DNA from 2 places in the Microbacterium sp. NPDC058269 genome. Region 2 is predicted to be linked to the other one. Evidence: predicted binding sites of a transcription regulator. Region 2 holds the regulator's gene; the other holds the start of a gene.
What was found. The regulator LexA, encoded in region 2, represses DNA repair genes until DNA is damaged. The targets are predictions, from matches to a motif close to TCGAACANNTGTTCGA.

Region 1 (4,680 bases), 740 kb from region 2:
GGTCGGCGACGAGACGGCGCTGCCCGCGATCTCCTCGATCTGCGCCTCGCTGCCGGTGGACGCCGTGGGCACCGCGATCGTGGAGACACCGAGCGACGAGGATGCGCTGGAGTTCGCACATCCCGCCGGCGTCGAGGTCGTGTGGATCGTGCGTCCGCACGATGTCGCCCCCGGTTCCCTCGCTCTGGAGACCCTCGGCCGCACAGTCCTGCCCGAGGCCCCGTTCCATGCGTACGCGGCGGGTGAGCAGGCGCTCGCCTCCGGTGCCCGCAAGCACCTCGTCGGCGAGCGCGGGGTGGACAAGAACGCGGTGAGCTTCTGCGGATACTGGAAGATCGGTGCGGCCTCCCCCGCGTCGAAGGCCGCCCGCGAGGCCGCGGCGGAGCCCCTGGCATGAGCGCGGATGCCGCGGGCCGGACGCCCCGCACCGGCGGACGGTTCCGCTTCCCCACCGCCATCCTGCTGACCTGCGCGGCATTCGGCGTCGCGGGAGCGGTGCTGCTCGCACCGATGAACTGGTTCTCAACCCTGTTGACCGGCCCGCTGCCCTTCGTCGGCATGGCGCTCGCCGGTCTCTGGCTGCTGCCGTCGGTGACAGCGCTGCGACTTCTGCGTCGTCCGCTGGTCGGACTGCTGGTGGCGCTGATCGCCGGCCTGGTGATGGTGCCGTTCTCCGGATACGGCTTCCGCAGCGTGCTGACCAACCTCTGGTGGGCGGCATTCACGGAGTTACCGTTCCTCTTCGTGCTCTGGCGCTATTGGGGCACGTGGATGCACTATCTCGGTGCAGTCGCGGTCGGCATCGTGTACCCGATCTCAGCGTGGGCATGGTTCGACCTCGGGTCGATGTCGCTCTTCGCCCAAATCGCGTTCTTCGCCGTGACGATCGCGAGCTGCGTTGGCGGCACGACCCTCGGCATCCTGATCGCCGACCGCCTGCGCAGGGCGGGAGTCGGTGCGACCGGTCTCGGCAGGGCCGGAGTCGGTGCGACCGGTGGCGACAGGGCCGGAGTCCGCAAGCACCGCTGAACCTTGCGAGCGCAGCCGCAGACGTCACGCATCGACGTCATCGCTCGCGTCGTCATCACTCGCGGCGTCGTCAGGCGGGCGTTGAGTCGTCAGGCGGCGATGTCGAAGCGTGCGCGCCCGCCGAGCCTCGGGGTTCGCGCGGGGTCGACATATCGAGGCGGGATGAACCACACCCGCCCTCCGCTCCCGCTCCCACTTCCACTTCCGCTCGCGGTCCCGCTCCCGGCAGCGTCGATGCGGATCTCCCACCCGTTGTCGTGGATGCGATGGTGACAGGTCTCGCACAGCAGCACTCCGTTGGAGAGATCGGTCGGCCCGTGATCGCGTTTCCACCAGCGGATGTGATGCGCCTTCGTCATCTCCGGTGGCAACCCGCACATCGCGCATCCCCCATCCCGCTCCACCAATGCCAGGCGTTGCGCCCGGGTGAACAACCGTTTCTCCCGACCCCAGTCGAGAATCTCACTGTCGCCGCCGAGAACACAGGGGATCACCCCACCCCCGGCCGCCATCCGCCGTGCGGCTCCGATACTGACCGGCTGATCGACACCGTCCACGGTCGCCGATCCGGTGCCGGCTTCCAGGTCGTCGAGGTCCATCCGCACGATCACGGTCGCTCCGGCCACCGGAACGCGCTGCTCGCACCCGAGCACGTGCGCGCAGAACACGGCGAGAGCATCGGCCTGGATCATCGGCACCGTCCGCCGATCCGCATCGGGCGCGTCCCCATCGGGCGCATCCTTGCGCGCAGCGAATGCCGCCGTCACGAACCCCCGGATCGCCGTCACCACCGGCGCCGCGGTCTCCACATCGAGCACCGCGTTCAGATGCACCATGCCATCACGCTCGAACAGCGACAACGCCCGCTTGCCACGCCGCTCTTCCTCCTTCGGCTCCAACCCATCCGGGTCGAGCCATGCTTCCACCCGGACCACGAGCGTGCGCACATCATCAAGCGCGAGCCCTGCCGCCTTCTCCGCCAGCATCCGCTCCCCCTCGGCGACGCGATCCACCCCCGCGGCAACCCGGCACCGATCGAGCGCCGCGATGATCAACGCCGCCGCCGGAGCACCCAGCGCACCCGCATCCAGCGCCGCACTCACCAACGGATACTTCGCCGGCAGACGCGCCCCCAGAAGATCACTCCGCGGGGCCGTCGCCTCACCCACCTTGACCAGACGCGACGCATCACCCGTCGACACCCCCGTGGCTACGGCGATCAACGTCGCCGGGTTGCGGAAGCCCTGCTGCTTGGCTAGGCTCTCAGCCCCGAGCTCCGGGCGGGATTCGCGGGAGATACACGCCGCCACCGAGACATGCACCGCATCCAACCGACGCCGCAGCACTCCGATCGACTCACTCACCTCGATCAACTGCTCACGCGACAGCTCTCCCGAGTCACCCGCATCCGACCACGCCTCATCGAGACGGGACATCGCCTCGTGCAACGCGGTCAGTTTCGACATACTTGACTTTACCGCGACCACGACCGACATTCGAAGCTGTGTTCGAATGAATACCGGTGCACCGGCATCCTGAGAACATCGAGCGACGCCTCGCCGGCAAGAGTGCGCCAGTCGGATGCCCCATGGCGCCGGAGAGCGTCACTGCACGTCGGCGAACAGCCCCATGATCTCCGGGCCCATCTCGACCTGACTCAGCACGACGCGATACGAGCCATCCGGATCGATCCAGAAGTCTGTCCCTTGCCCGCCCGACCAGCCGTAGCGACCCGCGTGCTCTCCCGCGGTCTGCACCGCGACGCCGAATCCCCACCCCGTGCCCTCCCAGAACCCCGGGAAGAAGCTGTCGTCGGTCTTCGCGCTCGACGACACCTGGTCGGTGCGCATCAGAGCGAGCAGTTCGGGGTCGATGATGACGTTGCCGTCATGCCGTCCCCCTGCGGCGAGCATCCCCGCGAAAGCCGCATAGTCGGCTGCGGTGGACACGAGCTCCGAATGACTGAGGTCGAACGGAGCGGGCGCGACGGAGAATCCCCCGGCGGCGGGCTCGATCTCGACCAGTGTCCCACCATCGTGGCGATACGCGGCGGGCAGCCGGTGCGCCCGATCGAGGGGCACCGTGTACCCGGTGTCGACCATGCCGAGCGGGGCGAAGAGGTCGCGTCGCAGATGATCTTCCAACGAACCGTCGACCACCCGCGAGAGCAGGATCCCGAGGATCCCGAAGGAGTGGTGGTACCGCCATCCGGTGCCGGGTTCGAATGCGAGCGGGAGCGTGGCGATCGCCTCCAGCCATTCCTGAGCCCCCATCGCGACCGGCTCCTGCCCCGCAGCCGTCCGGTTCCCGATCATCGCCTCCGCCAGCGGCGACGGAACGACCTGCACGCCGTACCCGGAGGTGTTGGTGAGCAGGTGCCGCAGCGTGATCGACGTCGTCGCGGGCTCGGCGACATCGAGAGGAGCATCCGGTGCGCGCAGCACCCGGCGGGCGGCGAGCTCGGGCAGCCACCGCTCCACGGGGTCGTCGAGTCCGAGCCGCCCCTCCTGCACGAGACGCAGGGCCGCGACCGCGAGGATCGGCTTCGTCATCGACTGGATGCGAACGATCGCATCCGCCGGGAGATCGCCGGCCGTGACGATCTCGACCCGCCCGCCCGGGTCTCCGTGCACACCGATGATCCCCGGAGCGGTGCCTCGCGCGACGTGGTCATCCAGGATCTGCGGGAGCGCGTGTGTCATGTCCTCGATTGAACCCGGCCGCACCGCCCTTGTCCACGCCTCGACGGCGATCCCGAGACGTGAAGAGGCCCCGGACATCGCATCCGGGGCCTCTTCACGATCATGGCGTCAGCGCTTGCCGACGATCTGACGGCCGACGAGGTCGCGCATGATCTCGTTCGTGCCGCCGTAGATGCGGTGCACCCGAGCATCGGTGAACGCGCGGGCGATCGGGTACTCCATGATGTAGCCGTAGCCACCGTGCAGCTGCACGCCGGTGTCGAGCACCTCCCACTCGCGCTCGGTGGCCCAGAACTTGACCTTCGCGGCGTCCTCGGCGGTGAGCGTGCTGTTCTTGTAGGCGAGCAGCGCGCGGTCGATGTACGCCCACATCGCGTCGGTGGTCGCCGCCATGTCGGCGAGCCGGAAGCGGGTGTTCTGGAAGTCGGCGATGCGCTCGCCGAACGCTTCGCGGTCCTTCGTGTAGGCGACGGTCCAGTCGAGGGCGGCCTGCGCGGCCGCGGCCGCGGCGACGCCGATCGAGAGACGCTCGAGCGGCAGGTTGAGCATCAGCTGGATGAACCCCTGACCCTCCTTGCCGCTGATGAGGTTCTCGTCGGGGATGAACACGTCGGTGAAGCTGAGCTCCGCGGTGTCCCAGCCGTGGAAGCCCATCTTGCTGAGCTTCTTGCCCTGGTCGAAGCCCTCCATGCCCTTCTCGACGAGCAGCAGGCTGAACGCGTCTGGACGGTTGCCCTCACCGGTCTTGACGAAGGTCACCACGACGTCGGCCGTCGTGCCCGAGGAGATGAACGTCTTCGCACCGTTGAGGATGTAGCCGCCGTCGACCTTCTTGGCGTTGGTCTTGATGCCACGCAGATCAGACCCCGCGCCCGGGTCGGTCATGGCGAGCGCGCCGAGCACCTCACCCGTGGCCATGCGGGGCAGCCACTTCTCCTTCTGCTCCTGC
Region 2 (4,680 bases):
GCATCATGCCCAGGGAACGCGGAGAGAAGGTCGTCGCGACCAATCGTCGCGCACGTCACGACTACACGATCGAGAAGTCGTACGAAGCGGGGATGGTGCTCACCGGCACCGAGGTCAAGTCGCTGCGCCAGGGTCGAGCCAACCTCAGTGACGGCTACGCGTTCGTCAAGGGCAACGAGGTGTTCCTCGACTCGGTGCACATCCCCGAGTACTCGCAGGGGCACTGGACGAACCACTCGGCCAAGCGCATCCGCAAGCTGCTGCTGCACCGCGAGGAGATCGCGAAGATCGCACACGCGGTCTCGGCCGGGGGATACACCCTGATCCCGCTGAAGCTCTACTTCTCCGACGGTCGCGCCAAGGTCGAGATCGCCCTGGCGAAGGGCAAGCGCGAATACGACAAGCGGCAGACCCTGCGCGAGCGTCAGGATACTCGCGAGGCCGATCGCGCCATGAGGCTGCGCAACCGCGTGGGGGAGTAGCCTCCGCCCGTCACGAGGCGACCCCTCGCGACGCCGCCCCTCGCGACGCGGCCCCTCACAGGCGCGGTTCGAAGCCGAAGACGCGGCCGAGGAAGGTCAGCTCGCGCTCGAGGGCGTCGACGATGGTGTCCCCGCTTCGGAAACCGTGTCCCTCGGCGGGATACAGCACGTACTCGTGGTCGATGCCACGTGCCGCGAGTGCGTCGCGGATCGCCTCGGACTGCGACGGAGGGACGACCCGGTCCTCCCCGCCCTGCAGGAGCAGCACGGGGACCGCGATGCGGTCGGTGTGCGTGAGCGGCGAACGCTCGATGTACAGCTGCTCGTACTCGGGGAGCGGGCCGACCAGACCGTCGATGTACGACGCCTCGAAGTCGTGGGTCTCTGCTGCCAGCATTCGCAGGTCGGCCACCCCGTAGCGGCTGATCCCTGCCGCGAAGGTGCCCCCGCGGACCAGCGCCGACAGCACCGTCCACCCGCCGGCCGATCCGCCGCGGATCGCGATGCGGTCGGGGTCGGCGAGTCCGGCGTCCGCGAGGCCCCGGGCTGCGGCGATCACATCGTCGACGTCGACCACGCCCCACTGTCCGTCGAGACGTTCGCGGTACTCGCGGCCGTAGCCGGTGGATCCGCCGTAGTTCACGTCGAGCACGCCGATTCCCCGGCTCGTGTAGAACGCGATCGCCGCTGATGCCGCGCCGGTCACGTGTGCCGTCGGTCCACCGTGCACCAGCACGATGTAGGGCGGGAGCTCGTCGTCGGACACCGTCGTCTCCGGGTTGGCGGGTGGATAGGCGAACGCGTGCACCGCGCCATGGGGGCCGTCGATCTCGATCGGCATCGCGGCGGGCATCCACAGCGGGTCGACCGGATCGCCGCCGCGCACCGCGACGACCTCTCCCGAGCCGACGTCGACGCACCACAGGCCGGCCGCCGCGCGTGAGCCGTTCCCGGAGACGAGCACGCGGGTGCCGTCGACGGCGTCGATGCTCACGTGGCCATCACCCGGGAGGTCGATCACGCTCACACCGCCGTCGGCGTCGATCATGACGACCTCGTCGCGTCCGTTGGTGCGGACGGCGACGATACGGCCGTCTTCGAGCGGCTGATACCAGCGGTTCCCGAGCACCCAGAGCCCGTAGCCCGTGTCGGCCTCGGAAGGGGCGTGTGGCCGCGCCGGGCCGGCGGCGACCACTCCGTCGAGGGCGACGAGGTGCAGGGCCCACCGACCTTCGGGGTCGTCGGCGAAGACCAGTTCCGTGTCACTGAGCCACTCCGGCTGCAGAGCCGCCCGGGAGGGAATCGTGTGCGGCGTCCCGCCGTCGACGCGGACGACCTGCACCCGCGCGCCCTCCCACGGCATCCGTCCCCGGTCCCAGGCGACCCATGAGACACGCGTCCCGTCGGGGGAGAGGGCGGGATGGGCGAAGAACCCGTCCCCTTGGACGACCACCTTGATCGCGGAGGCGTCCTCGGCGGCGGACCCGTCGAGCGGGATCTCGACGATCGCGCGGAGATGCGGCGTGGTCGAGAGGTCTTCGCGCACGGCCAGCAGTCGACCGTTCTGCACACGCAGACCTCCATGGGAGGGACCCGGCGCCGTGAGGGCGGTCAGGTCGCCTCCGCGGGTCAGACGACGGACCCGCTGGTCTCCTGCGTCGACGAAGTACAGGGTGCCGCGGTCATCGGCCGTCCAGGACCCTCCGCCGTACTCGTGCACGCGCGAGCGCGCATTCCAGGGGGCGGGGAGGATCTCGGCACCGGAGGAGCTCCGTACCGTCACCCGACCCTTCTCGGCCGGCACCGACTCGCCCCACCAGATCTCGGTGCCGACGAAGCGGGCACCGTCGATGCGCGGAGAGGAAGCGGCGACAGAGGCCGCGGAGAAGGGTGAGGGCCATGAACCGTAGGGCGACGACATGCTTCGAGCCTATGGGCCCAGGTGCCGCGTGCGCATACATCGAAGGCCCTCCCGGTATCCCGGGAGGGCCTTCGTCGTGTTGTCGAGCGTCAGACCGCGCGGAGCACGGCCACGATCTTGCCAAGGATCACGGACTCATCGCCGAGGATGGGCTCGAACGCGGAGTTGCGGGGAAGCAGCCAGGTGTGGCCGTCGCGTCGGCGCAGCACCTTCACCGTGGCCTCGCCGTCGAGCATCGCGGCGACGATCTCGCCGTTCTCCGCGCTGTTCTGGGAGCGCACGACGACCCAGTCGCCGTCGCAGATCGCGGCGTCGATCATCGACTCGCCGGAGACTTTGAGCATGAACAGATCACCCTTGCCCACCAGCTGGCGGGGGAGCGGGAAGATCTCCTCGACCTGCTGATCGGCGGTGATCGGCACGCCGGCCGCGATGCGTCCGACGAGAGGGACGAGCGCGGCGTCGCCGACGGGGGTCGCCACGTCTGCGGGGTTCTCGGTGCTGGCGCCGGGCAGGTCGATGAGCACTTCCATCGCCCTCGTCTTCCCGGGGTCGCGACGCAGGTAGCCGCTGAGTTCGAGCTGCCCGAGCTGGTGGGTGACGCTGGAGAGGGACTTGAGGCCTACCGCGTCGCCGATCTCGCGCATGCTCGGCGGGTAGCCGTGGTGCGCGATCGAGTTCTGGATGACCTCGAGGATCGCCATCTGCTTCGGGCTGAGGCTCTTCCGGCGACGCGTGCGCGGTGCCTCCGACTCGGGTGCGGAGTTCTCGCTCATGGTGCTCCTTAGGTGCGTGTTCCGACGTCCCTCTTCGAATGTCGGAGGCCCGTGGTGGGGTGTCCTTATCGAAACCGTATCCGAGAATCGGGCCGATCTGGAAGATCTGTTCGAGCGTGTCGGCCTATTTCCCGGTGTGGTTTCGAAGAATACTTGACAGATGTTCGAACTCGAAGATATATTCGGTACGTAGCTTCGCATTCACGGCTCCCGGCCGAGACGGGAATGCGAACGCTACGCCAACTTCCCCGGCAGCCTCACCGTTCCGGGACAGGCTAAGGAGCACCACATGAGCAGCATCGGCTTCAGCACCGCAGCAGTCATCCCGGCGTCGCCCCGTCCTTCGACGCGACTCCGACTGACGACGCGTGGTCGCGCCGTGCTGCTCGCCTTCGCTTCCGTGCCCCTCGCGATCGGCATCGCCTTCGCCGCTCTCAGCGGCGGCAGTGCGATCGCCTCGGGCGCAGACACGGCCGCCGTCAGTGTCGAGACCGTGACGGTCATGCCCGGAGACACTCTTTGGTCGATCGCCACCGGTGTCGCCCCCGAAGCCGATCCTCGCGACGTCATCGGGGAGATCAGCCGCATGAACCTGCTGCGCGGCGGTGAGCTCCAGGTCGGCCAGACGCTGGCCATCCCGGCTCAGTATGTGAACTGATCCGGATGTGAACTGATCCGGCCGTGGCGTCACCGCAGCAACTTTGCGTCATCGAGTCGGGGTGCCGCTTAACATGGGAAGGGTGACCCTCTCCCTCAACGATCTTCCGCTACGTGACGATCTTCGCGGACTGACGCCGTACGGCGCTCCGCAGGCGCCGCTTCCCATCGCGCTCAACGTGAACGAGAACACGCATCCGATCCCCGATGCGGTGGCGAGCGACATCCTCGACGATATCGCCGTCGCGATCCGTGATGTCAATCGGTATCCCGACCGAGAGTTCACCACCCTCCGCGAGTCTTTCGCCGAGTACCTGGGGCACGGGCTCACGCCCGAGCAGATCTGGGCCGGCAACGGGTCCAACGAGGTGCTCCAGCACATCCTCCAGGCGTTCGGCGGGCCAGGGCGTACCGCGTTCGGATTCGCGCCGACGTACTCGATGTACCCGCTGATCGCGCAGGGGACCGGGGCACGCTGGGTCGCCGGCACCCGTCAGTCTGACTACACGATCACTCCTGAGGAGGCAGCCGAGCAGGTGCGGGCGGCCGATCCTGACGTGGTGATCCTCTGCTCTCCCAATAACCCGACCGGCACCCCGCTCGGTCTCGACGTGATCGACGCCGTGTACGACGCGGCCAGGGGTATCGTGATCGTCGACGAGGCATATCAGGAGTTCGCGCCGCGCGACGCGGTCTCCGCCCTGACGCTGCTCGAAGGACGACCGCGGCTCGCAGTGTCGCGCACGATGAGCAAGGCCTTCGCCTTCGCCGGGGCGCGCGTCGGCTATCTCGCGGCCGACCCGGCGTTCATCGACGCGCTGCGACTGGTGCGGCTGCCCTATCA

Region 1: ACFVWL_RS09685 (DUF222 domain-containing protein) is a predicted target of LexA. The motif match lies at 2,526-2,541, and genes of this name have one in related genera.

The regions. Positions count from the first base shown of each region.
Region 1 covers NZ_JBHVXT010000002.1:304,106-308,785, reverse strand. The annotation lists gene ACFVWL_RS09695 (siderophore-interacting protein) at 1-397, shown strand, start outside; gene ACFVWL_RS09690 (ECF transporter S component) at 394-1,029, shown strand; gene ACFVWL_RS09685 (DUF222 domain-containing protein) at 1,119-2,495, opposite strand; gene ACFVWL_RS09680 (serine hydrolase domain-containing protein) at 2,634-3,731, opposite strand; gene ACFVWL_RS09675 (acyl-CoA dehydrogenase family protein) at 3,840-4,680, opposite strand, start outside.
Region 2 covers NZ_JBHVXT010000002.1:1,043,470-1,048,149, forward strand. The annotation lists gene smpB (SsrA-binding protein SmpB) at 6-482, shown strand; gene ACFVWL_RS13420 (S9 family peptidase) at 538-2,403, opposite strand; gene lexA (transcriptional repressor LexA) at 2,493-3,179, opposite strand; gene ACFVWL_RS13430 (LysM peptidoglycan-binding domain-containing protein) at 3,469-3,837, shown strand; gene ACFVWL_RS13435 (histidinol-phosphate transaminase) at 3,920-4,680, shown strand, end outside.